DNA from 3 places in the Actinoplanes sp. NPDC051861 genome. Region 1 is predicted to be linked to each of the others. Evidence: riboswitches for the same ligand, from Rfam matches in the RefSeq annotation. Region 1 holds a riboswitch; each other region holds the start of a gene.
The links. A riboswitch is a leader RNA that binds a small molecule or an ion and turns the genes downstream of it on or off. The one in region 1 is predicted to bind glycine.
Positions count from the first base shown of each region.

Region 2: another riboswitch for glycine. It lies ahead of AB0M02_RS26920 (L-serine ammonia-lyase); the one in region 1 lies ahead of gcvH (glycine cleavage system protein GcvH).
Region 3: another riboswitch for glycine. It lies ahead of gcvP (aminomethyl-transferring glycine dehydrogenase); the one in region 1 lies ahead of gcvH (glycine cleavage system protein GcvH).

Region 1 covers NZ_JBFAYE010000007.1:49,880-59,321, forward strand. The annotation lists gene AB0M02_RS20880 (aldose epimerase family protein) at 1-584, shown strand, start outside; gene AB0M02_RS20885 (SpoIIE family protein phosphatase) at 667-4,794, shown strand; gene AB0M02_RS20890 (STAS domain-containing protein) at 4,794-5,096, shown strand; gene gcvH (glycine cleavage system protein GcvH) at 5,252-5,620, opposite strand; glycine riboswitch at 5,746-5,840, opposite strand; gene AB0M02_RS20900 (hypothetical protein) at 5,938-6,276, shown strand; gene AB0M02_RS20905 (TetR/AcrR family transcriptional regulator) at 6,283-6,855, opposite strand; gene AB0M02_RS20910 (MFS transporter) at 6,943-8,157, shown strand; gene AB0M02_RS20915 (hypothetical protein) at 8,171-8,911, opposite strand; gene AB0M02_RS20920 (sigma-70 family RNA polymerase sigma factor) at 8,908-9,442, opposite strand, start outside.
Region 2 covers NZ_JBFAYE010000011.1:142,709-152,150, forward strand. The annotation lists gene AB0M02_RS26900 (MBL fold metallo-hydrolase) at 1-585, opposite strand, end outside; gene AB0M02_RS26905 (S-(hydroxymethyl)mycothiol dehydrogenase) at 582-1,688, opposite strand; gene AB0M02_RS26910 (histidine phosphatase family protein) at 1,768-2,382, opposite strand; gene AB0M02_RS26915 (family 78 glycoside hydrolase catalytic domain) at 2,485-5,286, shown strand; gene AB0M02_RS26920 (L-serine ammonia-lyase) at 5,267-6,562, opposite strand; glycine riboswitch at 6,676-6,765, opposite strand; gene AB0M02_RS26925 (SpoIIE family protein phosphatase) at 6,845-8,404, shown strand; gene AB0M02_RS26930 (cellulase family glycosylhydrolase) at 8,573-9,442, shown strand, end outside.
Region 3 covers NZ_JBFAYE010000007.1:327,057-336,498, forward strand. The annotation lists gene AB0M02_RS22110 (SigE family RNA polymerase sigma factor) at 1-106, opposite strand, end outside; gene AB0M02_RS22115 (chorismate-binding protein) at 265-1,359, opposite strand; gene AB0M02_RS22120 (DUF5999 family protein) at 1,583-1,783, shown strand; gene gcvP (aminomethyl-transferring glycine dehydrogenase) at 1,871-4,675, opposite strand; glycine riboswitch at 4,754-4,854, opposite strand; gene mgrA (L-glyceraldehyde 3-phosphate reductase) at 4,916-5,911, shown strand; gene AB0M02_RS22135 (hypothetical protein) at 6,014-6,832, shown strand; gene AB0M02_RS22140 (nucleotidyltransferase domain-containing protein) at 6,895-7,584, shown strand; gene AB0M02_RS22145 (nitroreductase family deazaflavin-dependent oxidoreductase) at 7,562-7,990, opposite strand; gene AB0M02_RS22150 (hypothetical protein) at 8,018-8,920, opposite strand; gene AB0M02_RS22155 (SMR family transporter) at 9,035-9,361, opposite strand; gene AB0M02_RS22160 (SMR family transporter) at 9,361-9,442, opposite strand, start outside.

The sequences.
Region 1 (9,442 bases):
ACGCGATCCGGATCGACTACGAGGCCACCACCGACACGCCCACCGTGGTCAACCTGACCAACCACAGCTACTTCAACCTGGCCGGCGAGGGTTCCGGCGACGTCTACGGTCACCTGCTGCGCATCGACGCGGACGCGTTCACCCCGGTCGACGCCGGCCTGATCCCGACCGGTGAGATCGCAGCGGTCGACGGCACCGCCCTGGACTTCCGCAGCCCGGTGGCGATCGGGGCGCGGATCCGCGCGGCCGAGACCCAGCTGCTGTACGGCGCCGGGTACGACCACAACTACGTGCTCCGCGGTGACGGCCTGCGCGTGGTCGCCCACGTCGCCGAGCCGGTCACCGGCCGCACCCTGACCGTGTCGACCACCGAGCCCGGCATGCAGTTCTACTCCGGTAACTTCCTCGACGGCACGTTCGCCGGCACCAGCGGCAGCACGTACCGGCAGGGTGACGGCTTCGCCCTGGAGACACAGCACTACCCGGACTCGCCCAACCAGCCCGCGTTCCCGTCGACGGTGCTGCGCCCGGGGGAGACCTACCGCTCCTCGACGGTGCTGGAGTTCGGCGTTACTCGCGGCTGACCGAATTCACTCCCTCTCGTGAGGCGGGCCGCGGCTGTGCACGCTACGGTTCGCTTACACGGGAGGGAGAACAGACACCGCGATGGGCAGCCCGGGTCAAAATCGGTCACCGTCAGGCAACATCGACGTCTTCTCGGTCGACCCGGAGGTGGGCCGGGATCTCGCTGCGGTTGACTGGGAGGCGACTCCGCTGGGGCCGCCGGACACCTGGCCGCAGAGCCTGCAGACTGCGGTCAGCATCCTGCTCTCGTCGCGTTTCCCCATGTGGATGGCGTGGGGTCCGCGCCTGACGTTCTTCTGCAACGCCGCGTACCGGCGCGACACCCTCGGCCGCAAATATCCGTGGGCGCTGGGCCGGCCCGCCGGTGAGGTGTGGGCGGAGATCTGGGACGACATCGGCCCGCGCATCGACACCGTGCTCAGTACCGGTCAGGCGACCTGGGACGAGGCGCTGCTGCTGTTCCTGGAGCGCTCGGGGTACCGCGAGGAGTCGTACCACACGTTCTCCTACAGCCCGCTGCGCGACGACGACGGCGCGCTCGTCGGCATGCTCTGCGTGGTCAGCGAGGAGACCGACCGGGTGATCGGTGAGCGGCGGATGGCCACGCTGCGCGACCTCGGCTCGGACCCCAGCGTGATCCGCACCGAGCAGGAGACGCTCAACTTCGCCGCGCAGCAGCTGACCCGCAACCAGCGGGACCTGCCGTTCACCCTGACGTACCTGTTCGGCGAGGACGGCACGGCCCGGCTGGCCGCCGCCACCGGCATCCCGGCCGGGCACCGGGCCGCCGAACAGCTCGGCGAACGCCACGCGTGGCCCACCGCCGCGTCGGCACTCGTCGACCTCGACGACTTCGGCGACTTCGGCGACGAGGCTTTGCCCACCGGCGACTGGCCCGACCCGCCGCGGCAGGCGCTGCTGGTGCCACTGCTGCAGCAGGGCGGTGCGCCGTACGGCTACCTGGTCGCCGCCCTGAACCGCTACCGCGCGCTGGACGACACGTACCGCGGCTTCGTCGAACTGGCGGCCGGCCATGTCGCGGCGGGTATCGCGAGTGCCCGCAGCTATCAGGCTCAGCAGCGCCGGGCCGAGGAGCTGGCCGAACTCGACCGGGCCAAGACCGCGTTCTTCTCCAACATCAGCCACGAGTTCCGTACCCCGCTGGCTTTGATCATGGGTCCGGTGCAGGAGATCCGCACCCACCTGGGCCCCGCCGACGACCGGGTCCGCGAGGAGCTCGACGTCGTGCACCGCAGCGCGCTGCGACTCGGCAAGCTGGTCAACTCGCTTCTCGACTTCTCCCGGATCGAGGCCGGGCGGATGCAGGCCCGCTACGAGCCGGTCGACCTTGCCGAGAGCACCGCCGAGCTGGCCAGCGCCTTCCGCTCCGCCTTCGACCGTGCCGGGCTGGTCTTCGAAGTGGACTGCCCACCGCTGCCGTCGCCGGTCCACATCGACCGCGGCATGTGGGAGAAGGTCGTCCTCAACCTGCTCAGCAACGCCCTCAAGTTCACCTTCGAGGGCTCGGTCCGGGTGGCCGTCCGCGCCGAGGACGGCCTGGCGGTCGTCACCGTGTCCGACACCGGCGTCGGCGTCGCCGAGGACGAGATGCCGCGGCTTTTCGAGCGTTTCCACCGCATCGAGAACGCCCGCTCCCGCTCCAACGAGGGCAGCGGCATTGGGCTCGCGCTGGTCAAGGAACTGGTCGGGCTGCACGGCGGCGTCATCACCGCGGACAGCGTGGCCGGCAAGGGCACCTCGTTCACCGTCGCCCTCCCGTTCGGCTCCAGCCACCTGCCGCCCGGCGCGCTGGCACCCGCGGCCGGTTCGCTCGCGCTGTCCGCCACGGCCGATCCCTACGTGCAGGAGGCGTTGCGCTGGCTGCCCTCCGCCTCCACGGCTGCGGCCTCCGAGGCGGACGCCGTCGTTCCCGCCTCGCCGGCGCCGGGCGCCGACATCGTGAAGGTTCTGGTCGCGGACGACAACGCGGACATGCGGGACTACCTGGTGCGCCTTCTGCGCACGGCGGGGCACCAGGTGGATGCGGTCCGTGACGGGCAGGAGGCTTTGGAGAGGGTACGCGGGAACGCGTACGACCTCGTCGTGAGCGACGTCATGATGCCCCGCCTCGACGGCCTGCAGCTGCTGGCCGCCCTGCGGGCCGACTCGCGCACCGCCGGGATCCCGGTCCTGCTGCTCTCCGCCCGCGCCGGTGAGGAGGCCTCGATCGAGGGTCTGGAGGCCGGCGCCGACGACTACCTGGTCAAGCCGTTCTCCGCCGCCGAGCTGCTCGCCCGGGTCCGCGCGAACGTCGAGCTGGCCCGGCTGCGCACGCACCACGCGCGCTGGCGTACCGCCCTGATCGACTCGTTGCAGGAGGCGTTCTTCGTCTGCGACGAGGACGGCGCGGTCATCGAGATCAACACCGCGTTCACCGACATCCTCGGGTACGGGCCGGAGTCGCTGCCGTACCCGCCGATCCACCCGTGGTGGCCGCGCGAGGACGAGGACGCTTTCCAGCAGGTCTCCGACGCGTTCGCCGCCCTGCTGGAGAACACGCAGGGCACCTACACCATCCCGGTCAACCACCGCGACGGCCACCGGCTGTGGGCCGCGGCCTCGTTCAACCAGGTCATCGACCCGGACAGCGGCCGCCGCGTCATCGTGGGCACGTTCCGCGACGTCACCGCCGAGCACTTCGCGGTCCAGCGGGAGACCGCCCTGGCCGGCCTGAGCGTGCGGCTGTCCCAGGCCGAGGACCTCACGCAGGGCCTGCACGGCGCCCTCGACGAGCTGCGCGAGCTGTGGCAGGCGAAGTACGTGCTGGCGGCCGTCTTCGACGGCTCCACCGAGGTCCTGGTCAGCGCGACCGACGCCGAGCTGCGGTGGAGCAACCTGCCGGAGGCGCGCCGGGAGAGCATCGTCGCGCTGCGCGACCGGCCGATGCTGACCTCGGTGGCGGAGACCTCGGCCGGCGCCGGCATCGTGCTCGAACACCCGGAGGGCACCATGGTGCTCTGGGTCGAGCTGGGCGAGAGGCGCCCGTTCACCGAGCAGGACCAGACGCTGCTCGCGCTGCTGTCCGGCCACATCAGCCAGGGCCTGCGCCGGATGTATCAGCTGGACCAGCAGAGGGAGACCGCGCTGGCACTGCAGCGGGCCATCCTCGGCCCGGCCGAGTTGCCCACCGGCTTCGCCGTCCGGTACGAACCGGCCACCCGGCCGCTCAAGGTGGGCGGCGACTGGTACGACACGATCGAGCTGCCGGACGGCCGGATCGGCATCGTCGTCGGCGACTGCGTCGGGCACGGCCTGCAGGCGGCGACCGTCATGGGCCAGCTGCGCAGCGCCTGCCGCGCGCTGCTGCTGGAGCACACCAGCCCGGCGAAGACGCTGACCGCGCTCGACCGGTTCGCCGCGCTGCTGCCCGGCGCCACGTGCGCCACCGCGTTCTGCGGCGTGCTCGACCCGGCCACCGGGCATCTGCACTACTCCAGCGCCGGGCACCCGCCGGCCGTGGTCGTCGACGCGGACGGCACCACCCACCTGCTCGACCAGGGCAGGTCCCGCCCGATCGCGATCCGGGCGGGCACCGAACGGCAGGATGCCGAGTTCACCGTGCCGGCCAGGGCCACCCTGATGCTCTACACCGACGGCCTCGTCGAGCGCCGCCGCCAGCCGCTGACCGACGGCATCGAGCGGGCCACCGCCGCCATCCAGGCCGGCCGCGGGACGCCGGTCGAGGACCTGGCCTCCGACGTGATGGACCGGCTGGCACCCGACGACGGCTACGACGACGACGTCGCTCTGCTGCTCTACCGTCACCCCGCTCCGCTGGACCTGGAGTTCCCGGCCGAGGCGACCCGGCTCGCCCCGGTGCGCAGCGCCCTGCGCGGCTGGCTGGAGCGCTGTGGCGTCGACCGCGTCACCGCACAGAACGTCCTGGTCGCGGCGGGGGAGGCCTGCGCGAACGCGATCGAGCACGGCCATCGCGACGCCCCCGGCGGCTCGATCCGGCTGCGGGCGGCGGCGACCGTCGAGGACCTGCGGCTGGTCATCACGGACACCGGCCGGTGGAAGGCGCCCCGGCCGGCCGCCGAGACCCATCGGGGCCGGGGCCTCATGCTGATGCGGGCGCTGATGCAGGAGCTCACCGTCACCACCGGCATGGCCGGGACCACCGTCGAGATGCAGGCGAGGATCAGCTGATGACCACCCAGCTCAGGCTTCTCCACGGCCGCCGCCCGGACGGCGCGCCGGCGCTGACCGCGGTCGGCGAGATCGACATGAGCAACGCGGCCACCTTCTCGTCAGCGCTCACCGAGGCGGTCGGCCAGGTGGGCGCCGGCCCGCTGATCGTCGACCTGACCGCGGTCGAGTACATCGACAGCGCCGGCCTGGCCGCCCTCTTCGAACACGTCGAGCGCATCCAGCTGCGCGCCGGCCCGCTGCTCGCGCCGGTACTCACCATCTCCGGCCTGACCGACCTGACAACCGTCGACGGAGTCTGACCGGCACCTCACGCGGCCCGACTTCACACGCTCGGCGGGTGGAGCGGTTGCGTGTGGAGTTGGGGTGTGTGGGTGGGCCGAACTTCACACGCTCGGGGGTGGAGCGGCTGCGTGTGGAGTTGGGGTGTGTGGGTGGGCTGAACTTCACACGTGGGTCAGGGGGTGTCGAGGAGGTCGGCGTAGCCGGTGGCGTTGAGCAGGGCCGGTGTGCCGGTCACCCGGAGGCGGAACAGCCAGCCCGCGCCGTAGGGGTCCTTGTTGACCAGGCCGGGCTCGGCGTCCAGGGCCGGGTTGACCTCGACGATCTCACCGTCGGCCGGTGCGTAGACCTCGCTGACCGACTTGGTGGACTCGATCTCGCCGCACGGGTCGCCGGCCGTCACGACCGTGCCGGGTGCGGGGAGTTCGACGAAGACGACGTCGCCGAGCGCGTCCGCGGCGAAGGCGGTGATGCCCACCGTGGCGGTCTCGTCGTCGGTGAGCCACTCGTGGTCGCGGCTGTATCGCAGGTGCTGGGGAATCACGGAGAGGCTCCTCGCTGAAAAGGGGTGTGCCTCCCTCGCTCTGTCATGGGGCCTGAGAGGTTCACCGCGGTCAGCGGCTTGCACCGTGGGCGCGGGACAGCGCCGTCCCGGCTTTCCAGAGTCGCCTGTCCGCTGCGGTACCGGGGCCTGAGAGATTCTGAGGGAGAAGTTGCTCCTTCGGCGCCCCGCTCGGCGACGGGGACTCTCCCGCGGCGGCTGAAACGGCGAGAAATTTTCACTTGTGGAGGCCAAAGCTAGCTCGGCCGGCTCGCGACGGTCAAGATCGTCGTTTACTTCCACCCGGTAGCATTCCACGCGTGGGTGACGCCGATGTTCAGAGTGCGCTGAAGCTGGTGAGCCAGGCCGCCGGGCTCTACGGCGTCACCGAGGAGGACGTGCGCCAGTGGCGGGCCGGCATCGCGGAACGGCCGGCCTGGGCGCAGCGGGCGCACGTGTCGGGCGCCATCGCCCAGCGGCTGGTCGTCACGGCGACCGAGCACCGCCAGGACTGCGACCGGGAGTCGTGCCGCACCTGCGACGGGCTGCGGGAGATGCTGACGATCGCCCTGGCCGGGGTCCGGACCGTCGTCGACGACCAACTGTCCGAGACGTTCCGGCGCCCGTCGGTGTGGCCGTGGCGGCGCGGCCGTTCCTGAAACCGCCTACCGCCGGGCCGCGTCCAGCAGAACTGCCGCCATCGCCCGAGCTGTGATCGCCGCCAACGGCCCGCGGCCCTGCCGGGCCCCCACGATCGCCCCGTCGTACAGCACGATCATCTCCTCGGCGAACTCCGCTGGATCGGCAACACCGGCGTCGCGGGCGAGCTCGGCGAACAGGGAACGCGTCCAGTCCCGGTTGTGGTCGGCCTCCTCGCGTACGACCCCCGACGGGTCAACCTCCGAGCCCGCGTTGTAGAACGCGCACCCCCGGAATCCCGGCTTCCCGGCGCTCTCCGCGAGCAGGTCGAACACGACGAGCAGCCGATCCCGGGGGTCGGTGAATCGCGAGACGCCGCCGAGGATGCGGGCGCGCCGGCTCTCGTGCCGCCCTCTCAGATACGCCCTGATCAGCTCGTCCTTGCTCCCGAACGCGCTGTAGAGGGACGCCTTCGCGACTCCGGCGCGCTCGATCACCCGATCGATGCCGACGGAGTGCACGCCCTCGGCGTAGAACAGCTCGTCCGCGGCGGCGAGGAGGCGCTCGCGGGCCGACTTGCGGGGTGACGCGACTGACATGCCTTGACGGTAGCAGACAGATCTGTCTACCGTCAGGGGCGACTAGACAGACCTGTCTGTATAGCGATCAAGTTGAGGAGTGTCGCCATGACCCAAGTGCTGCCCGCCGTACGCGAACGGCGGCTCAGCCGGCCCGCGGCCTTCGCCTCGATCGCCGCGATCCTGGTCGTCTTCGCGGCCGCCGCCGCCGTGCCGTCCCCGCTCTACGTCGTCTACCAGCGGCAGTGGGGCTTCTCCGCGGCGACGCTGACCGTGATCTTCGCCGTCTACGTGGCCGCGCTGATCGGCACGCTGCTCGTTCTCGGTGCCCTCTCCGACCACATCGGCCGCCGCCCCGTGCTGGCCGGCGCCATCGTCCTGGAGTCGGTCGCGCTGATCCTGTTCCTGGTGGCCGGCGACGTCGGCACCCTGGTAGCCGCCCGGATCGTCCAGGGTGTGGCGACAGGCGCCGCCCTGAGCACGCTCGGCGCCGCCCTGATCGACCTGAACCCGTCCCACGCGCCGACCCGCGCCGGCCTGATCACCGGCATCGCGCCGACCGCCGGCCTCGGACTGGGCGCCCTCGGCTGCGGCATCCTGGTCGAGTACGCGCCGTTCCCGACCCACCTCGTGTTCGCCGTCCTGCTGCTGGGCATGGCCGCCGCCGCGGTCGCGGTCGCGTACCTCCCGGAGACCGCCACCCGGCGGCCGGGCGCGGTGGCCTCGCTGACGCCGCGGCTCGGTGTCCCGGCCCGGCTGCGCGCCGACGTGTTCGCGCTGCTCCCGATCATCGTGGCCAGCTGGGCGCTCGGTGGTCTCTACCTCTCGCTCGGCCCGTCCGTGGCGGCCGACTCGTTCGGTCTGCACGACCACCTGATCGGCGGCCTCGTCGTGACGCTGATCTGCGGCACCGGCGCGGTCACCTCGTTCCTGCTGCGCGGCGTGCCCACCCCGCGGGTCCTCGCCCTCGCCGGCACCGGCCTGTTCGCGGGCGGCGTGATCGCCGTCGCCGGGATGTCCGCCGAGAACCTTCTGCTCGGCGCGCTCGGCACGATCGTCTCCGGTGCCGGGTTCGGTGCGGCGGCACTGGCCTCGTTCGGCACTCTCGCCCGGCTTGCCGCCCCGCACGAGCGCGGTCAGCTCCAGGCCGTGGCACTGGTCGTCTCCTACACCGCGTTCAGCCTCCCCGCCGTGATCGCCGGCGTCCTGGCCGGCCGGATCGGCCTGCACTCGACCGCGCTGCTCTACGGCGGAGCGGTGGCCGCTCTCGGCGCTCTCGCCCTCGTAGCCCAGGGCCTCCGGACCAGGAATCAGAGGCCCTGAGCGACGAGAAGGACTAACCCAGCGTGGAAGGGCGGTGCGAAGTGGAGCCGTCGGCGGTGTGCACGACCACGGTCAGCGTGTCCACCTCACCACCCTCGGCGCCCGGCCACCAAGCCGCCCACCAGCCGTTGCGCACGCTGGCCTGCAGCACCTTGCCGCTGTCCAGCCGCACGTCGACACCGGTGACGCCGGCGCCTGTCAGCCCGACGATGTTGGACCACTGCCCGTCACCGTCGCCGAGGGAGCTCATCGTCTCCAGATCCACCGCCCCCTGCGCCGGAACCTTGATCCGCGACTCCTCGACGAGTGCCATCGACGCCATCGTCGAGGAGTCGCCGGCGTTGAGGCACTCCACCACCGTGCCGTCGTCCTTGCGCAGGATCAGCAGGGTGGCCAGCCCGCGCTGTTCGGCCAGCAGCACGTCATCCGGCACGACCGGGTCGTCACCGGCGCACTCGCGGGCCTGCGGCATCACCTGCTCGCCGGTGAGCGAGCCGGGCGCCGGCGTCCACGCCGCGATCGCCTCCTCAGCAGCTCCCGGCAGCAGCGCCGGCACCGCCACCGCACCCACCGCGCCCACCGCCACCGCCGCGGCCGCGGTCACGCCCACCCGGCGCCACGCCGTCTGCGGCCGGTGCTCCGGTACGCCGTTGAGCATCCGGTCGATCGAGGCCCGCGAGCGGGCCCACTCCATCTCGCTGGGTTCCCGCCCGCGGGACGGGTCCAGCACGGCCAGCTGATCAAGGTCGTTCATGCTCGTGTCCATGCCTGTTCTCCGAGGTCGTGGGTGCGTGCGGGTCCGGCGGCCGGTTCCAGGGCGTCGCGCAGGCGCTGCCGGGCGCGGCCGAGCCGCATGGCGAACGCGGTGCGGCGGCAGCCGAGCACGGTTGCGGCCTGCTCGGCGGTCAGCCCGTCGAACGCGATGAGGGCGAGGATCTCCCGGTCCGCGGGGCGCAGCGCGCGCCACGCGCGTTCCAGATCGATGCGTACGGCGGCGCCGGCGGCGGTGTCCGCCGGCCCCCGTGGTTCGAGGGCGACCAGCCGGACGTCCAGTGCTCTGCGGCGCAGCCAGCCGCGGTTGCCGTTGGCCATGGTCCTGCGCGCCACGGCGAACAGCCACGGCCGGGCGTCCTCCGGCACGTCGCCGAAGCGCCGCCATGCCGTCAGGAAGACCGTGGACACGATGTCCTCGGCCTCATCGGCCGGCACGCGGCGCTCGACGAACCGCAGCAGATCGGGATAGGTGTCCCAGTGCAACCGGCGGAACCGGTCGTCCGGGGTCTCG
Region 2 (9,442 bases), on a different contig from region 1:
GATGGTGGTGTCCGGGCCGTGGCCCGTGTGCACGACCGTCTCGCCGGGCAGGGACAGGAGCTTCTCGCGAATCGAGGTGACGATCAGGTCGGCGTCGGAGTACGAGCGGCCGGTGGCTCCGGGGCCGCCCTGGAAGAGGGTGTCGCCGGTGAAGAGCCGGCCGAGGTCGGGCGCGTACAGGCAGACGGCGCCGGGGGCGTGACCGGGTGTGTGCAGGACGGTCAGGGAGGTGCTCCCGGCCTGGATCTTGTCGCCGTCGGCGAGGTCGGTGTCCCAGGAGACGCCGGTGCCGTGGGTGAGCTCCCAGAGAGGGCGGTCGGCGGGGTGCAGCAGGATCGGCGCGCCGGTGCGGTCGCGCAGCGCGGGTGCCACGCGTACGTGGTCGTCGTGCGCGTGGGTGCAGACGATCGCGGTGACCCGGCGTTCGCCGACGACGGCGAGGATGGCGTCGACGTCGTGCGGTGCGTCGATCACCACGCAGGTGGTGTCGTCGCCGACCACCCAGACGTTGTTGTCGACTTCGAAGGTCTGGCCGTCGAGGCTGAACGTACCGGCGACCACGCCGTGGTCGACGCGGGCGCTCACAGGATCACCACGGAACGCAGAACCGGCTCGGCGTGGCCGTGCATGCGGTCGAAGGCGGCCTCGACGTCGCCGATGCCGATCTCCTCGGTGACGAACGCGTCCAGGTCGAGACGGCCCTGCTTGTAGAGGTCGACCAGCAGCGGGAAGTCGCGGCTGGGCAGGCAGTCGCCGTACCAGCTGGACTTGAGGGCACCGCCGCGGCCGAACACGTCGATCAGCGGCAGGTCGGGCACCTTCATGTCGGGGGTGGGCACGCCGACGAGGACGAGGACGCCGGCCAGGTCACGGGCGTAGAACGCCTGCTTCCACGTCTCCGGCCGCCCCACCGCCTCGATCACCACATCCGCGCCGTCCGCACCGTCATAGACCGAAGCGGCGATCCGCTTGATCTCGGCGACCGGGTCGGTCTCCGACGAGTCGACGACGTGGGTGGCGCCCATCCTGCGGGCGGTCTCCAGCTTTCGCGCGTCGATGTCGACCGCGATGATCGGTGAGGCGCCGGCCAGGGCGGAACCGGCCACCGCCGCCACGCCGACGCCGCCGCAACCGATCACGGCGACGGACTTGCCGCGGCTGACCGCTCCGGTGTTGATGGCGGCGCCGATGCCGGCCATCACGCCGCAGCCGAGCAGGCCGACGGCCGCGGCGCGGGCGGCCGGGTCGACCTTGGTGCACTGGCCGGCCGCGACGAGGGTCTTCTCCGCGAACGCGCCGATGCCGAGGGCGGGTGACAGCTCGGTGCCGTCCTCCAGGGTCATCCTCTGCTTGGCGTTGTGGGTGGCGAAGCAGTAGTGCAGGTCGCCCCGCTTGCAGGCCCGGCACTGCCCGCAGACGGCACGCCAGTTGAGCACCACGAAGTCACCGGGCGCCACGTCGGTCACCCCGGCGCCGACCGACTCGACCACGCCGGCGGCCTCATGGCCGAGCAGGAATGGGAAGTCGTCGTTGATGCCGCCTTCGCGGTAGTGCAGGTCGGTGTGGCAGACGCCGCACGCCTGGACCTTCACCACCGCCTCGCCCGGCCCGGGGTCCGGCACGTTGATCGTCACCAGTTCGACCGGGGCACCCTTGGCACGGGCGATGACGGCTCTGACCTGCTGCATTTCGACAATCCCTCCGACCGGGCGGAAACGGCGATCAAATGGTCAGGATAGCCATCTGGATGCTCTCTCCGCGCGGGTCTCAGGCGTTGAAACGGCGCAGGGTCCAGCGGGCGGGCGGCCAGGCGGACGGGTCGCCGTCGGTGAACCACTCGGTGATCGAGGCCGGGGCCACCTCCAGGTCGAAGGCGCGATAGAGCGGCTGGCCCGCGAGAACGTGGAACGACGCCTCCACGGTCTCACTGTGCCCGACGAGGACCGCGGTGCCGCCGGCGTGCCGCTGGGCGATCGCCGTGATGGCCCGGCCGACCCGCACGACGAGTTCGGCCCAGCTCTCGTTGCCGGCCTCGAACGGCTGGAACACGCCGCCGCCCGGGACGGCGTGCGCGGCCTGGAAGCCGGCTGTCGGCATTCCGTCGGCGACCGCCGGGGTGTGCCAGGTGCACAGACCGCAGTCCTCGACGGGCGCGGCGCCGAGCGCGACCGCGATGGGACGGGCCGTCTCGGTCGCGCGCCGCAGCGTCGACGAATACACCGCGGCCGGAACGGCGAGTTCGGCGCCGAGCCGGGCGGCGAGGGCCGCGGCCTGGTCGTGACCGAGTTCGGTCAGGCCGCGACAGGACCGCGGGCCGCCGACGACGCCCTCGGCGGAATGGACGGACTCGCCGTGTCGGACGAGGACCAGTCGGGTGGCCACCTGACCATTCTGCCGGAGCTTGACGCGCCCCGCGCCGTTTCCGTAGCGTTACTTGTCGATGAGTTGAAAAGTTTCAACCCCTCACCGCGCGAGAGGCCGCCGATGACCATCGACCGCACTCCAGCCCGCCTCCTCGCCGCGGCCGCCGCTACCGTCCTCACTCTCGCCCTCCTCCCCGCCCCGGCCGGCGCGAGCGGCGCCGGCAACGGCGCGCAAGACCCGGCGAGCGCCAGCGGAACCGGCGGGAACAATCCCACCGTCGGGCACGCCCCCGACGCGCCGACCCGGCTGGCCACGAACGACCTCTCCCACGCGCGCAACGTCGAGGGCACTCCCCTGTTCGGCTGGTTGCCCCGCGACCGCGACCCCGGCGAGATCCAGACCGCCTACCAGCTGCGCCTCTCGTCGGTCACCGACCGGACCGTCTGGGACTCCGGCCGGGTGGTGACCGGCGAGCAGTCCCACGTCGCCTACACCGGCCCCGCGCTCGTCGAGGGCACCGCCTACACCTGGACCGTCCGGACCTGGGACGCCACCGGCAAGTCCTCACCCTGGGCGGATCGCGCCGCCTTCGAGACCGGGATCAGCGACACCAACTGGTCCGGCGCGCAGTGGATCCAGCGACTTCCCGCCGCCGAGCGCCGGCCCGACGAGTGGTCGCTGTTCCGCACCGAACGAGCGCTCACGTCGGCCCGGGTCCGCACCGCCCGCGCCTACACCTCCGGCAGCCACAGCTGGGCGCTCTGGGTCAACGGGCGCGAGGCCGATCGCGGCAGCACGTTCTCCTATCCCGGCGAGGGCTTCTACCAGTCCACCGACATCACCGCGCTGGTCCGCGGGCGGAGCACGATCACGCTGGGTGCGCTGCTGCACTGGTACGGCGGGGGCCAAGGCCGCGCCGCCGGAACACCGGGCCTGCTGGTCAAGGTGGTGGTCGAGTACACCGACGGCACCACGCAGACGATCACGACGGATCCGACCTGGCGGGTGCGCGAGGCCCCGTACCGTGAAAGCCCCTTGCGAAACGGTGAGGGTGACCGAATCGAACATGCCGACGCCCAGCGCGCCGCCGAGATCGGACCGTGGCGGCAACCCGGCTTCGACGACTCCGCCTGGGCCCCGCCGGTGGTCCTCGGCGCGCACCCCGCGGCACCCTTCACGCATCTGACCGGGCTCGACGCCCGCATCGTGAGCAGCGAGAACGCGACCGTGGTCAAGCCCGTCCGCATCCTCACCGCCGCCGACGGCACCCCCGTCGCGGACTTCGGCGTGGTCATACCGGCCCGCCCGGTCGTCGACTTCGAGGCGGGCCGGGCGGGCCGCACGCTGACCCTGCGCGCCGGATACGAGCTGTCCGAGAACGGTCGCGTCGCCACGACTCCGGAGGCGACCCAGAGCACCGACATGTCCTATCCGTTCACGCAGGCCGACGGCGCGCAGACCTTCACCGCCTTCGCCCACCTGGGCTTCCGCTACTTCGAGATCCCGGGTGCCGGCGAGAAGATCAACTTCGAGGATGTACGGGCGATTCTCGTCCACACCGAGGTGGAGGGCCCGAGAGCCGAGTTCCGCAGCAGTGATCCGACGCTCGACAGGGTCTGGGCCCTGATGCAGCGGTCCGCGCTCTACTCCGTGCAGGAGCAGTTCGTCGACACCCCGACCCGCGAGAAGGGCCAGTTCCTGGGGGACGCGGCCAACATCTCGTACGCCACCATGCAGGGCTTCGGCGAGCGCGCCGCCACCCGCAAGGCGATCCGTGAGTTCCTCGCCTCGCAGAAGCGCCACTGGTCCGCGACGGTCGCCGACACCGGCCGCTACAACGCGGTCTACCCGAACGGCGACGGCAAGCGGGACATCCCCGACTACAGCGAGATGTTCGTCGACTGGGTGTGGCGCTGGTACGAGGTCACCGGCGACGAGACGCTGCTCGCCGAGGCGTACCCGGCGATCCTGGCCACCGCCGGGTACGTCCGGCGGCACATCCCGGCCGCCGGGCCGACCGCGGGCCTGGTCACGAACCTGTCCGGCGGCAGCGGCCAGTACCAGTACGGCATCGTCGACTGGCCGGCGCCGGGACGGTTCGGCTACGACATGAACACCGCGGCGCGCACGACGGTCAACGCTCTGGGTGTGGAGGTTCTGCGCCGGGCCGCCGACATGGCCGAGGTGCTGCAGAGGGCCGAGAGATCGGAGTTGCGGCAGGCCGAGCTCGACCTGATCACGGCCGTGAACCAGCGGCTGCGCAGAACCGACGGCGTCTACGTCGACGGCTTGCGGGCCGACGGCACGCAGTCCGGCCACGCCGGGCAGCACTCCACCTCGTACGCCGTCGCCTTCGGCATCGCACCCGCCGCCGACCTGCCGGCGTTGACCGAGTTCCTGGCGGCGTCCGGGATGAAGCAGGGGCCGATGACGGCGCACTGGCTGCTGAAGGCTCTGGAGACGCGCCCGGACGCGGTGCTGAAGCTGCTGACGAATCCCGACGATCTCGGCTGGGCGGACATCCTCGCGAAGGGTGGCACCTTCACCTGGGAGGCGTGGTCCATCGACCCGGGAACCAACTTCAGCCAGTCACACGGCTGGGGTGCCCAGGCCGCCGTGGACATCATCGAGACGGTGCTCGGCGTACGGCTGGGTGAGCCCGGTGGCCGTACCGTCACCATCGCTCCCCCGGCCACCAGCCTCCGGCACGCCGCCGGTTCCGTGCCGACCCAGCGCGGCGAGGTGCGTCTCGCCTGGCAGCGGACCGGCGGCGGGCTGCACGTCCAGGGCCGGATCCCGGTCAACGTCACCGCGCGGATCGAACTGCCGCCCGGGACGTACTACGCGAGCGGCGACGTCGAACAGCTCACCGCCACGACGTTCCGGGCCGGCTCCGGGGACTTCAGCATTCGATCACGTTGACGGCGAGGCCGCCGCGCGCGGTCTCCTTGTACTTGACCTTCATGTCGGCGCCGGTCTCCTTCATGGTCTTGATGACCTTGTCGAGGGAGACGTGGTGCCGGCCGTCGCCGCGCAGGGCCATCTTCGCCGCGGTCACCGCCTTGACCGCGGCCATGCCGTTGCGCTCGATGCACGGGATCTGCACGAGCCCGCCGACCGGGTCGCAGGTGAGGCCGAGGTTGTGCTCCATGCCGATCTCCGCGGCGTTCTCCACCTGCTCGGGCGTGCCGCCGAGGACCTCCGCGAGCCCGGCCGCCGCCATCGCGCACGCCGAACCGACCTCGCCCTGGCAGCCGACCTCGGCGCCGGAGATCGAGGCGTTCTCCTTGAAGAGCAGGCCGATCGCGCCCGCGGTCAGCAGGAACCGGACCACGCCGTCGTCGTCCGCGCCGGGCACGAAATCCAGGTAGTAGCGGAGCACCGCCGGAATGATCCCGGCCGCGCCGTTCGTCGGCGCGGTCACCACCCGGCCGCCGGCGGCGTTCTGCTCGTTCACGGCCATGGCGTACGCGGTGAGCCACTCCATCGAGTGCGCGGCCGGGTCACCGGCGGCCCGCAGCTGGCGGGCGGTCGCGGCGGCGCGGCGGCGCACCTTGAGGCCACCGGGCAGCACTCCTTCGGCCCGCAGCCCGTCGTCGACGCACTCGCGCATCACGTGCCAGATCGACAGCAGCCCATCGAACACCTCGGATGCGGGGCGCCACGACATCTCGTTCGCCAGCATCAGCCGGGAGATCGAGAGCCCGGTGGAGCGGGTGAGCCGCAACAGGTCGTCACCGGTGGAGAACGCATGGGGAAGAATGGTGTCGTCACTGCGTACCGTAGAAGTCTTTTCATCGACGACGAAGCCGCCGCCGACCGAGAAGTAGGTCTTGCGCAGCAATTCGGCGCCCTCGGCGCCGAGAGCCGTGAAGATCATCCCGTTGGGGTGACCGGGCAGCGTGCGCCGCCGGTGCAGCACCAGATCGACGTCGAAGAGGCGGCCTCCCTCGTCGGGGACGCGTGTCACGTCGACGGTCTCCGGCTCGCAGCCCTCCAGGCCCAGCAGCACCGCCCTGGGCGTGCCGTGACCGTGACCGGTCGCGCCGAGCGAGCCGAACAGCTCGGCACGCACCGTGACCACCGGCAGATCCGCCAGCCGCCCGGCGAACATGTGGGCCGCGCGCATCGGGCCCACCGTGTGTGAACTGGACGGGCCGATGCCGACGGAGAAGAGATCGAAGACGGACACGGCCATGCGGAGGCTCCCTTGGGGTAAGCCTCCCTCACTCTGTCATGGGGCCTGAGAGCTTCGCCGCGTGCGCGGTTTGCACCTTGGGCGCGGGACGGATCCCGGCTTTCCAGAGTCGCCTTGCCACCACGGTACGGATGCCTGAGAGATTCTGAGGGAGAAGTTGCTCCTTCGGCGCCCCGATCAGGGGACTCTCCCGCGGCGGCTGATAACGGCGGGGTCTTCGGTTGTCGCTCGCAAGCTATCCGGCGGGCCCGGCGGCGTCAACACCGCCCGTAAAGTACCGTCATGAGGCCCACCTGGCTGGTCGTCGTCGTGGTGGCGGCCGCCTATGCGGCCGGCGCGCTGCTGGCGTTCGTCGCGTTCGACGCCACCTCCATCGTGGTGCTGTTCCTCTCGGCCGGAGTCACGCTGTCCGCGCTGCTCCTCACCCCGCGACGGCAGTGGCCGTGGATCCTCGCGACGGTCGCGGCAACCGAGATCGCCGTCGACCTCTCGCAGGGCATCACCCTCCCCTACTGCCTGGGTTTCGCCCTGGCGAACACCGCCGAGCCGCTCACCGGGGCGCTGCTGATGCGACGGTACGTCCCCGGACGGGTGAACCTGCTGCAGCGCCGCCACCTTCTCGCCTTTCTCGGCTGCTGCGTGGTGGCCGGACCGTTCGTCGGCGCGCTGATCGGCGGCACCACGATCGCGCAGGGCCAGGACCGGGAGTGGCTGGAGTCGTTCCTGCCGTTCTGGGCGGGTGACGCGACAGGTGTGCTCACGGTGGCCGGTACCGTGCTGGCCTGGCGCCACCGGCGCCCGCTCGACCTGCGCTGGGCCGGCATCCTGCTGCTGATCGTGACCGTCACCGCGCTCAGTTTCTGGCCGCGGCACCTGCCGCTGTTCTATCTGCCGCTGCCGCTGCTCTACTGGCTGGGCTTCCAGCAGCCGCTCGCGGTCACGATGACGTCCGGCCTGTCGATGACGATCACCGCGAACCTCATGACCAGTGCCGGTCATGGGCCGTGGGCCGCCCTCGAGGGTTCGGTGCCGTTCAAGACCGCGACGCTGCAGCTGTTCCTGAGCGTGGCGGTCGTCGGCGCCTGCCTGCTCGCGGTCGGCGTGGCCGAGCGTGACCGCGCCCGTGAGCTCTACGAGACCGAGGCCGGCGCGGCCCGGCAGCTCCAGCACGCGCTGCTGCCCACGTTCGGCCGTGACCTGTCGCCGGTCCGGATCAGCGCCGGTTACCGGCCGGCGGACCTCACCCACGACGTCGGCGGCGACTGGTACGACGTCTTCCACCTGCCCGGCGAGCGCATCGGTTTCGCTGTCGGCGACGTCGTGGGCCACGATCTCGCGGCGGCCGCCGCGATGGCGCGGCTTCAAGCGATCGTACGGGTCCTCGCGCAGTCCGCCCCGGGACCGGCCGAGGTCCTGACCGGCCTGGACCAGGCCAGCAGACTGATCGACGGCGCACACACGTGCACCGTCGGGTACGCCGACTACCACCCGGGGACGCGCCTGCTCCGGTACGCCTGCGCGGGTCATCCGCCGCCGCTGCTGGTCACGTCCGGGCACGGGGAGTTCCTGTGGGAGGGGCGTTCGCTGCCGGTGGCCGTGGAGTCCGGCGACCGCGAGGCGGCGGAGCTGGTGCTGCCCGCCGGCTCGCAGCTCATCTGGTACACCGACGGCCTGGTCGAGCGCCGGGACGAGTCGCTGTACGTCAGCCTGGAACGCCTGGCCGCCACGGCGGGTGACCTGTCACGGGCCACCCTCCCGGATCCGTCCCAGGCCCTTCTCGATCGCATGTCGCCGGGCACGGCCACCGACGACACCGCCGTACTTTGGCTGACCTTCAAATAAAGTTTTCCACGGTGGGATCGCTGTGACAGGGGTGACAAAACATCGATGACCTGCGATCATGGGAGCGCTCCCAGGTAGCGGCTGCGCTCTACCACGCCCGATCGTCCCCCCGATCCGCGAGCCCGAGCCGGCCGGTCCAGTGCCTGGGACCGACGAGAGGGAATCCCCATGACATCGAGAGCAAGAAAGGCCGGGCTCGCGGTCGTCGCCGCCACCATGGCCTTCGCCGGAACCTTCTACGGCGTCATGACCTCGGCATCGGCCGACGTCACGGCCCAGTTGTCCGGTCCACAGCTGGTCGCCGACATGGGCGCCGGCTGGAATCTCGGCAACCAGCTCGAGGCCAGCAACAACGGCATCCCCAGCGAGACCGCCTGGGGCAACCCGGTCATCACGCAGGCCCTCATCGACCGCGTGCGGGCCTCGGGCTTCAAGACGATCCGGATCCCGGTCTCCTACCTCGGGAACATCGGCGCCGGCCCCAGCTACACCGTCAACACGGCGTGGCTGAACCGGATCAAGGAGGTCGTCGACTACGCGTACAACCGCGGACTGTACGTGCTGATCAACATGCACGGCGACGGCTACAAGACCGTCACCGGTTCCTGGCTGATCTGTGACGCGGCCGACCAGACCACGATCCGGGACAAGTACCAGAAGGTCTGGCAGCAGGTGGCGACGAAGTTCCAGGGTTACAACGACCACCTGATCTTCGAGTCGATGAACGAGAACTTCGACGGCCAGTACGGCAACCCGACCCAGCCGTGCTACTCGAACATCAACGCCTACAACCAGATCTTCGTGGACACCGTACGCCGTACCGGCGGCACCAACGCCGCGCGCTGGCTGCTGGTGCCCGGCTGGAACACCAACATCGACCACACCGTGGGCAGCGGCTTCGTGATCCCGACGGACCAGTACCGGTCCTCCACCATCCCGGCCGCCGAGCAGCGACTGATGATCTCGGTGCACTACTACGACCCGTGGGACTTCGCCGGCCAGGAGGACGGCACGATCACCCAGTGGGGCGCGAACGCG
Region 3 (9,442 bases), 280 kb from region 1:
CGAACTCGTCGCGTTCGCGAGGGCCGGGCCGCGCCGTGAGGCGCATCCGGATCCCGGACCGGGTGGTCCGGGCACGAATGTCCGGTGGATCGAGAAGCTCAAGCATGTCGCCTTCTTCAGCCAGCCACCGTGGGCCTGCCACTGTGGACCGTCTCCGGTGCGCGCGTGCGCCAAATTACGCGCTCCGCCCCGGTTCATGGGGGCGGACGCCGACAGTGGCACGCAATAGGTAGAGAAGGCTCGGAGATCGCTATGCGCGTGCTGTCAATCCAGCGCTGACCGGATCGGGCCGGCCTTCGCGGCGGCCTCGTCGACCTCGGCGACCGGGTCGCTGTCCGCGGTGATGCCCCCGCCGGCCCAGGCGTGAGCGCGCCGGCCGTCCACCGCGACGGTGCGGATGCTCAGTCCCAGATCGAGGTGGTCGTGACCGATCCAGCCCAGCGCGCCCATGCTCACGCCGCGCCCCACCGGCTCCCCGGCGGCGATCTCCGCGAGCGCGGCGAGCTTCGGCGCGCCGGTCACGCTCCCGCCAGGTAGGACAGCGCGGAACAGGTCCGCGAGAGCGACCTCTCCGTCCAGCGGCGCCGAGACCACCGACTCCGCCTGCCAGAGACCGGACCATTCGCGTACGGCGAAGAGCTCGTCGACCGTGACCGGCCCCGTTCCCGGCAGCCGCGCCAGGTCGTTGCGCTCCAGGTCCACGATCATGATGTGCTCGGCCCGTTCCTTCGCCGAGGCGAGCAGCTCCCGCCGCCCGGCCGCGGTGGCCGGCCGCGTCCCCTTGATCGGCCGGGTGATGACCCGGCCGCCACGCACCTCCACGAGGGTCTCCGGTGACGCTGTGGCGATGGCCCACCCGTCCCCGCCGAGCACCCCGCCGTACCGGGCGCCGGGAAGTCTCGCTACGCGCCGCAACGCGGGGCCGGGGTCTCCGTCGTAGAGCGCCGAGGCATGGCCCACGACGTTGACCTGATAGACGTCACCGCGCCCGATGGCCTCCCGCACCCGCTGGACGGCGGCCGCGTGCTCGTCGCGCGTCCAGCTGTCCACCCAGGGCCCGATCCGCCACGGACCGGCTTTTCCGATCTTCCCGGATGGCATCGATATGTGTCCGTACACAACCGCATACACATCGGGAATTACGGGCACCGGCGAGGGCGCGCCGACGGTCCCGCCGGCCATCACGGATCCGGCATCGGCCGACACGTAGAGTGCTGCTCCGCAAATAGTGCTATCGCCGAACGTCTTCTTTTTGTCATCCGTTCGGCCAAGGTTTCGCACCGGGAGTCCGTTGTCCGCGAGGAAGTCGGACACAAGCTCAGCAGGGTCACCGGGATCACCCCGATGCCATCGAAACACACGCAACACGTGGTGACGGGCCTGACAGGCCGCCGGAGCCGCCGGCGGCGGACCCAGAGGAGGTCGCGGAGAGTGGTCGTTGATCTCCATCCCGTGGACCATGTGAGACGCGAATCGGCGCGCGGAGCCCGTCACCGGGTTGAACCGCTGTCGTTCGATGTGAGGTAACGTCCGTCACCGACTTTGTGAACCTTCACACAGCCCCCAACCGGAGATCACGAAGATGTGTCAGCACCTGATCACCTGCCCACCGGCCGATGCGGTTGACCGCGAGGCCGCCCGGATCATCGTCACCTTCCGCGAGCAAGGCTGGAGCCTGCTCTGCAACGGCGTCATCGTGTTCGAGGACACGGGCGAGCTGCTGCCGGACGGCACGATGATCGAACCGCACCGCGGCCCTGCCGTGCACGCCCTCGCTGCCTGACGCAGCGTAACGAAACAAACCCCGAAACCACGCGCAGGCCGCGATCACCGAGGACCACGACCTGCGCGCGAACCAAGAGCCGATCGGTCAGCTCTCGAACGCCTCCGGCGAGGGGCATGAGCAGACCAGGTTCCGGTCTCCGTAGGCACCGTCGATACGGCGCACCGGCGGCCAGTACTTCGCCGACCGGTCCACACCCTCGGGGTAACCGGCCACCGACCGCGGGTACGGGTGGTCCCACTCGTCCGCCGACACCGCGGCAGCCGTGTGCGGCGCGTTGGCGAGCGGGTTGTCGCCCGCCGGCCACACCCCCGCCGCCACCTGGTCGATCTCACCCTTGATGGCGATCATCGCGGCCACGAACCGGTCGAGTTCGGCCAGGTCCTCGCTCTCCGTCGGCTCCACCATCAGCGTCCCGGCGACCGGGAACGACATCGTCGGCGCGTGGAAGCCGTAATCGATCAGCCGCTTCGCCACGTCGTCCACCGTGACGCCGGTGGCCTTCGTCAGCGGGCGCAGGTCGAGGATGCACTCGTGGGCGACCAGGCCGTTCTCCCCCGCGTACAGCACCGGGAAGTGGTCGCGCAGCCGCGCCGCGACGTAGTTGGCCGCCAGCACCGCCGACGCGGTCGCCGCCGCCAGGCCCTGGGGGCCCATCATCCGCACGTACGCCCACGAGATCGGCAGGATCCCGGCCGACCCGTGCGCCGCCGCCGACACCGCGTGGTGGTCACCTTGCTCGAGGGGGTTGCCGGGCAGGAACTCCGAGAGGTGCGAGCGCACCGCCACCGGCCCGACACCGGGGCCACCGCCGCCGTGCGGGATACAGAACGTCTTGTGCAGGTTCAGGTGCGACACGTCGGCGCCGAACTTACCCGGCTTGGCGTAGCCGACCAGCGCGTTCAGGTTCGCGCCGTCGACGTACACCTGGCCGCCGGCCGCGTGCACCTTCGCGCACAGGTCCGCGATCGACGTCTCGTACACCCCGTGGGTCGACGGGTAGGTCACCATGATCGCCGACAGCGCGTCGCGGTGCTTCTCGATCTTCGCGTCCAGGTCGGCGACGTCGACGTTGCCGTCGGCGTCACAGGCCACCACGACCACCCGCATGCCGGCCATCACGGCGCTGGCCGCGTTGGTGCCGTGCGCGCTGGACGGGATCAGGCACACGTCCCGGTGCTCCTCACCGCGCGAACGGTGGTAGCCACGGATCGCGAGCAGCCCGGCCAGCTCACCCTGCGAGCCCGCGTTCGGCTGGACGCTGACCGCGTCGTACCCGGTGATCTCGGCCAGCCACGCCTCCAGCTGGGCCACCAGGGCCTCGTACCCCTCGGTCTGCGAGGCCGGCGCGAACGGGTGGATGTTCGCGAACTCCGGCCAGGTGACCGCCTCCATCTCGGTGGTGGCGTTCAGCTTCATCGTGCACGAGCCCAGCGGGATCATGCCGCGGTCCAGCGCGTAGTCCTTGTCCGAGAGTTTGCGCAGGTAACGCAGCATGCTGGTCTCGGAGTGGTGGGTGTTGAACACCGGGTGCGCCAGGTAGCCGGTGGTCCGGGCCGTCAGGCCGGTCACGGCCGGATCGGCGGGAGCCGCCCCGAACGCCTGCAGGACGGTCGCGACCTGGGCGGCCGTGGTGGTCTCGTCGACCGACACCGACACCCGGTCCGCGCCCACCTGCAGCAGGTCGACGCCCTTCTCTGCGGCCGAGGCGACGATCTGCGCGGCCCGGCCCGGCACCACAGCGGTCACCGTGTCGAAGAACGCCTCATGGGCCAGCGAGACACCCGCCGCGCTCAGCCCACCGGCCAGGGCCAGGGCGTGCCCGTGCACCCGCGACGCGATCGCCTTGAGACCCTGCGGCCCGTGATACACCGCGTACATGCTCGCCATCACCGCGAGCAGAACCTGCGCGGTGCAGATGTTGCTCGTCGCCTTCTCACGACGGATGTGCTGCTCACGCGTCTGCAGCGCCAGCCGGTAGGCGGGCGCGCCGTCAGCATCCTTCGACACACCGACGAGGCGGCCGGGAAGGGACCGCTCCAGGCCGTTGCGCACCGCCAGGTAACCGGCGTGCGGACCACCAAAACCAAGGGGTACGCCGAAACGCTGCGTGGTCCCGGCCGCGATGTCCGCACCGATCTCCCCCGGAGCCGGCAGCAGGGTGAGCGCGAGCAGGTCGGCGGCCACCGCCACCAGCGCACCCTTCGCGTGCGCCGCCTCGACCAGCGCCGCGTGGTCACGGACCGCGCCGGACGCCCCCGGGTACTGCACGTGCAGCCCGAAGAACTCCTCCGGCAGCGCCTCTCCGGCGTCCAGGTCGACGAGGCGCACCTCGATGCCGAGCGGCTCCGCCCGCGTCCGCAGCACGGCCAGGGTCTGCGGGAACGTGTCGGCGTCCACCGCGTACACATGGCTCTTGCTCTTGGACGCACGCCGCGCGAGCGTCATCGCCTCCGCAACCGCCGTCGCCTCGTCGAGCATCGACGCGTTCGCCGTGGTCAGCCCGGTCAGATCGGTGACCATGGTCTGGAAGTTCAGCAGTGCCTCGAGACGCCCCTGGCTGATCTCCGGCTGGTACGGGGTGTACGCCGTGTACCACGCCGGGTTCTCCAGCACGTTCCGCTTGATCACCGCGGGGGTGTGCGTGCCGTAGTAGCCCAGCCCGATCATCGAGGTGGCCACCGTGTTGCGGTCCGCGATCGCCCGCAACTCGGCGATCGTCTCCTCCTCGGAGGCACCGGCCGGCAGATCGAGGTCACCGTGCCAGCGGATCGACTCCGGAATGGCGGCGTCCATCAGATCGTCGACCGAGTTGTACCCGATCGCCTTGAGCATGTGGGTCTGCTCACCCGGATCCGGGCCGATGTGACGGGAAACGAACGGCGACGTCATGGGCGACTCCAGGCTCGAAGAAGGTCGACACGCAACCTCCCCCTCTGTCATACCCGGCGGCCGGGCATTTCAGAGTCGCCTGCCCTCGCGGTCCTTTTGCCTGAGAGGTTCCGGGGAGGATTTGCCCCTTCGGCGCCCCACGACCGTTTTGGTCATGAAGTCTCTCCCGCGCGGGTGTAGCCGGCACCTGTCAACCTACCAGCGCGCACACCCTCCGATCACAGTCCTAGGGTGGGGGATGTGACGTACTTCCCTGCGGACGACCGCTACGACAGCATGACCTACCGCCGCGCCGGGCGCAGCGGGCTCAAACTGCCCGCCCTCTCCCTCGGCCTCTGGCACAACTTCGGCGACACCCGCCCCCTCGACCGCCAGCGCGCCATCGTCCGCCGCGCCTTCGACCTCGGCGTCACCCACTTCGACCTGGCCAACAACTACGGCCCGCCGCCCGGCAGCGCCGAGAGCAACTTCGGCCGGCTGCTCGCCACCGACCTCAAGCCGTACCGCGACGAGCTGATCATCTCCACCAAGGCCGGCTACACCATGTGGGACGGCCCGTACGGCGACTTCGGCTCCCGCAAGTACCTGGTCTCCTCCCTCGACCAGTCGCTGCAGCGGCTCGGCCTCGACTACGTCGACGTCTTCTACCACCACCGGCCCGACCCGGACACGCCGCTCGAGGAGACGATGACCGCCCTCGACGCCGTCGTGCGCGCCGGCAAGGCCCAGTACGTCGGCATCAGCAACTACCGGAGCGCAGAGGCCGCCGAGGCCGCCCGCATCCTGCGCGAACTCGGCACCCCGCTGCTCATCCACCAGCCGTCCTACTCGATCCTCAACCGCTGGATCGAACACGACAACCTGCTCGACACCCTGGAGGAGGCCGGCGCCGGCTGCATCGCGTTCAGCCCCCTGCAGCAGGGACTGCTCACCGACCGCTACTTCGGCGGCATCCCGGACGACTCACGGATCCGCACCAGCGTCTTCCTCAACGAGAGCGCCCTCGACGACAAGACCATGGGCCGGCTGCACGCGCTCAACGACATCGCCAAGCGCCGCGGCCAGACCCTCGCCCAGCTGGCCCTCGCCTGGGCGCTGCGCGACCCCCGCATGACCAGCCTCATCATCGGCGCCAGCAGCGTCGAACAGCTCGAGGACAACATCGCCGCGCTCACCGCACCGCCGTTCAGCCGCGAGGAACTCGACGAGATCGACGGGACAGTCCTCGACCTGTGACATCGCCTCCCGGTGCCGCGCCCGCGCCGGCACCGGGAAGCTGTGTCACCTGACCGGAGTACCTGCCTTCCAACGCTCACGGCGGGCCCGAACAATGTTCGAGTGCGTGCGATGTGGGTGTCCGTTATCGGTGGGCTGGTGGCGTCCGGGTTGGTGGCCGCCCTGGCCGGTTTCGACAGCGGCAAGGCCGCCGACTGGGCCACTCTGTTAGCTCTTTCCATCGCATTTCCGGGACTGGCGTTGACAGCAAATCAGTTGAGGACGTTCAAGAAGCGGTCCGCCGCATCCGCTCCCGGCGTCTCGTCAGGGGAGGATCCATCTTCCTCAGCCGGAGCACCCATCAGCCAACAAGGCCTCGCCTTCCGAGATCAGCTCAACGTGCAGGGCCCGGTAACGATCCACAACCGGCACGTGCTGGGCGTTCCGGGCATTCTGGGCATTCTGGGCATTGTCTTAGTCCTCGCGGGGGCCGGCGTGGTTGCGGTCTCGCGCCTGGACAGCGACAACAAGCGCGACGCACTAGGCCCGAACCCGCAACCACCGCGCGGCGTCCCGGCCCCACGCGTGCCGGAACCGCCGACAGCCGGCACGACCGCTGAAACACCGGCCGCATCCCCGAGACCAACGACAAGGCCGACGAATCTCGCCGTGACGAAGAGCGACACGGGAGTTTATACGCTTCGATGGAATGCCTGCGCCATCAACGGCGTGGCCAACGTGTCTTACCGGGTCATCTTGCGGAACGCGAGCAGCGAGACGGGCCATCCCATGGACAGGAACTACTGGGACATGCACAACCTGGCCAAGGGTACGTGGACCGCCCGCGTCTTTGCCCTCGACGATGACGAAGACCGCCGGACCCAGTCCCCGGAGCGTTATCCGGAAAGACTGAGCGCCGCGGTCACCTTCCGCGTTGCCTGACGACGCGACGTGACGCCCGCCCACCCGGGGGCCGTCTCGCCGCGTCGCCTAAGGTCCCGATCATGACCTCGCTCGTCGAATCGCGGACGGCGCTTGCCGTCGTGGTCGGATCCCGCGCCTACGGACTCGACGGCCCGGGATCCGACCACGACCGCCGGGGTGTGTTCGTGGCACCCACCCGCGCGTTCTGGAGCCTCGACAAGCCGCCCACCCACCGGGAAGGCCCCCTCGACGAGCAGTTCTCCTGGGAGATCGAACGGTTCTGCGTGCTCGCCCTGCAGGCCAACCCGACCGTCCTCGAAGTGCTCTGGTCACCGCTGGTCGAGCAGATCACCGCCGACGGCCGGGACCTCGTCGGCATCCGCACCGCGTTCCTGTCGCGCCGCGTGGCCGAGACGTACGGCGGCTACGCCCGCGACCAGCTCACCCGCGTCGCCAACCGGCGCGAGCGCACCGGCGAGACCAACCACAAGCAGGCCATGCACATGATCCGGCTGCTCCACGCCGGCGCGCACGTGCTGCGTACCGGCGAGATCCTCGTCGACGTCGCCCACCTGCGCGACCGGCTGCTCGCGGTCCGGCGCGGCGAGCTGAGCTGGGCGGAGGTCACCGAGTGGGCGTCCGTCCTGCTGGCCGACCTCGATCAGGCCGCGGCGGCCACCGGCCTGCCCGAGCACCCCGACCGCGACCGCGTCGACGAGTTGCTCGTCCAGGTGCGCGAACGCGGGCTCAGGCGGGCGCCAGCCGAGTGAGTTCCAGGACCGGGATGGTACGGATCCCGGCGGTCTTCTCCGCGTACCCGGCGAACCCGGGATAGCGCTCGGCCTGCGTCGCGAACCGGCGGTCACGCTCCGCACCGGTCAGCTCCCGCACCCCCACCGGATATGTCTCCGTTCCCCGCTCGACGGACGCCTGACCGGCCGAGACCAGGTTGTGGTACCAGCCGGGGTTCTCCGGCGCGCCACCCTTGGAGGCGAAGACGTACATGACGTCGTCGTCGGTCTCGTGCGGCAGATACATCATCGGGCTGACCATGTCGCGCCCCGTGCGGCGGCCCCGGTGGTGGACCAGCACCATCGGCGCCCCGGCGAACGGCCCGCCCACGCGGCCCTCGTTGGCACGAAACTCCTCGATGACCCTGGTGTTCCAGTCACTCATGGCCCCAACGTATACCGGCGGACCGCCTCAGTTGATCGTGACGGGAACCGGCAGACCCTGCATCACCTCCAGCACGGCCCGCTCCCCCAGCGGCTCGGCCAGCTCCACCGGCGCCGTCCGCCGGAACCCGATGTCAGGACAGGCCTGCTCGGCCGCGTTCAGCCGGGTCTCCACCACGATCACCACCGCGTGCTCCGACTCCACCGCGCTCGCCTCGTAGTCGGCGCCGCACGGATCGGCGGCACCCTTCGGCGCCCCGGTGAACCCGACGGTCAGCGTCCTGCTGCCCACCTTCGTCACGGCCGAGTCGATCGCCAGACCCGCCGGCGTGTTGTAGGGATCCCACGACGGCGGCGTGAGCTTCACACTCACCGAGCCGACCGCCGGCCGGGTGATCCGCACCTTCGTGCCCTTCAGCGTGTACTCCCACGCGGGAACCCGCGCCTGGCCGCGCGTGGTCTGCACGGTGACGGTGGTGAAACGCGCCCCGGTGGCGTCCAGCGGGCGGCAGTCCGGGCAGTTCTCGTGATGACTCGTCATCGCCAGCTCGTCCAGCGCCTCGGTCGCGGACAGCAGCGGCAGGCTCAGCTCCTCGCTCCCCCAGCTGACCTCGCCGGTCCGCCGCGGCGCCCGCGGCAACTCGCTGGACGTGACGACCTGGCCGGCACCGAGAGCCCGCTTGAAGTCGTCCCCGACCGCCGCCTCCCAGTCGCCGCGCTGCCCGGTCAGCTCCCCGATCGGCACATACCGCGGCGCACCGCCGGCCTTGCGGATCGCCTCCTCATAGCGGGCGAGCGCCTCCCGCGCCTGATCGTTCTGCCGCTGCGCCCCGTCATCAACCGGCTCCCCGTCCACGATCGTCTCGTTCCCGCAGCCACCCAGCAGCGCCGCGCAAACGACAAACCCCAGCACCCACCGTCGTCCCGCCATGCGCGTTCGACGCACCCCGTCCGGATCCGGTTCCCACCTCACCCTCCCCGGTGAGCCGGCATCCGGCCAGGCGATGGCGCCGGAGGCGGCGGCCGAACCCCACGTCATCGCGGGTCAGTGTGCGGCGCCGAGCTCGACGAGCAACACCCCGGCGATGATCAGGCCAAGACCGGCGACCATGACCCTGGTCAGCGGCTCGCCGAACAGCACCCGCGAGGCGACGGCGGTCAGGGCGACGCCGCTGGCGGCCCAGATGCCGTAGGCGACACCGATCGCGAGCCCGGCCCGCAACGCAAGCGTGAGCATGCCGAACGCCCCGACGAAACCGGCCACGACGCCGGCGAACCACTTCTTCGACGCGCCGGGCTGTGCGGCCATCCGCAGGCAGAGGGTCGCCGCGCTCTCGGACAGGATCGCGCCCGCCAGGAAGAACCAGGTCATCAGGCGTTCCCCTCTCCGGCGTGGGACGCCTGACGGGCGTGAGCGGCCTGTGAGCCGAGTTCGACACAGAGCACCCCGCCG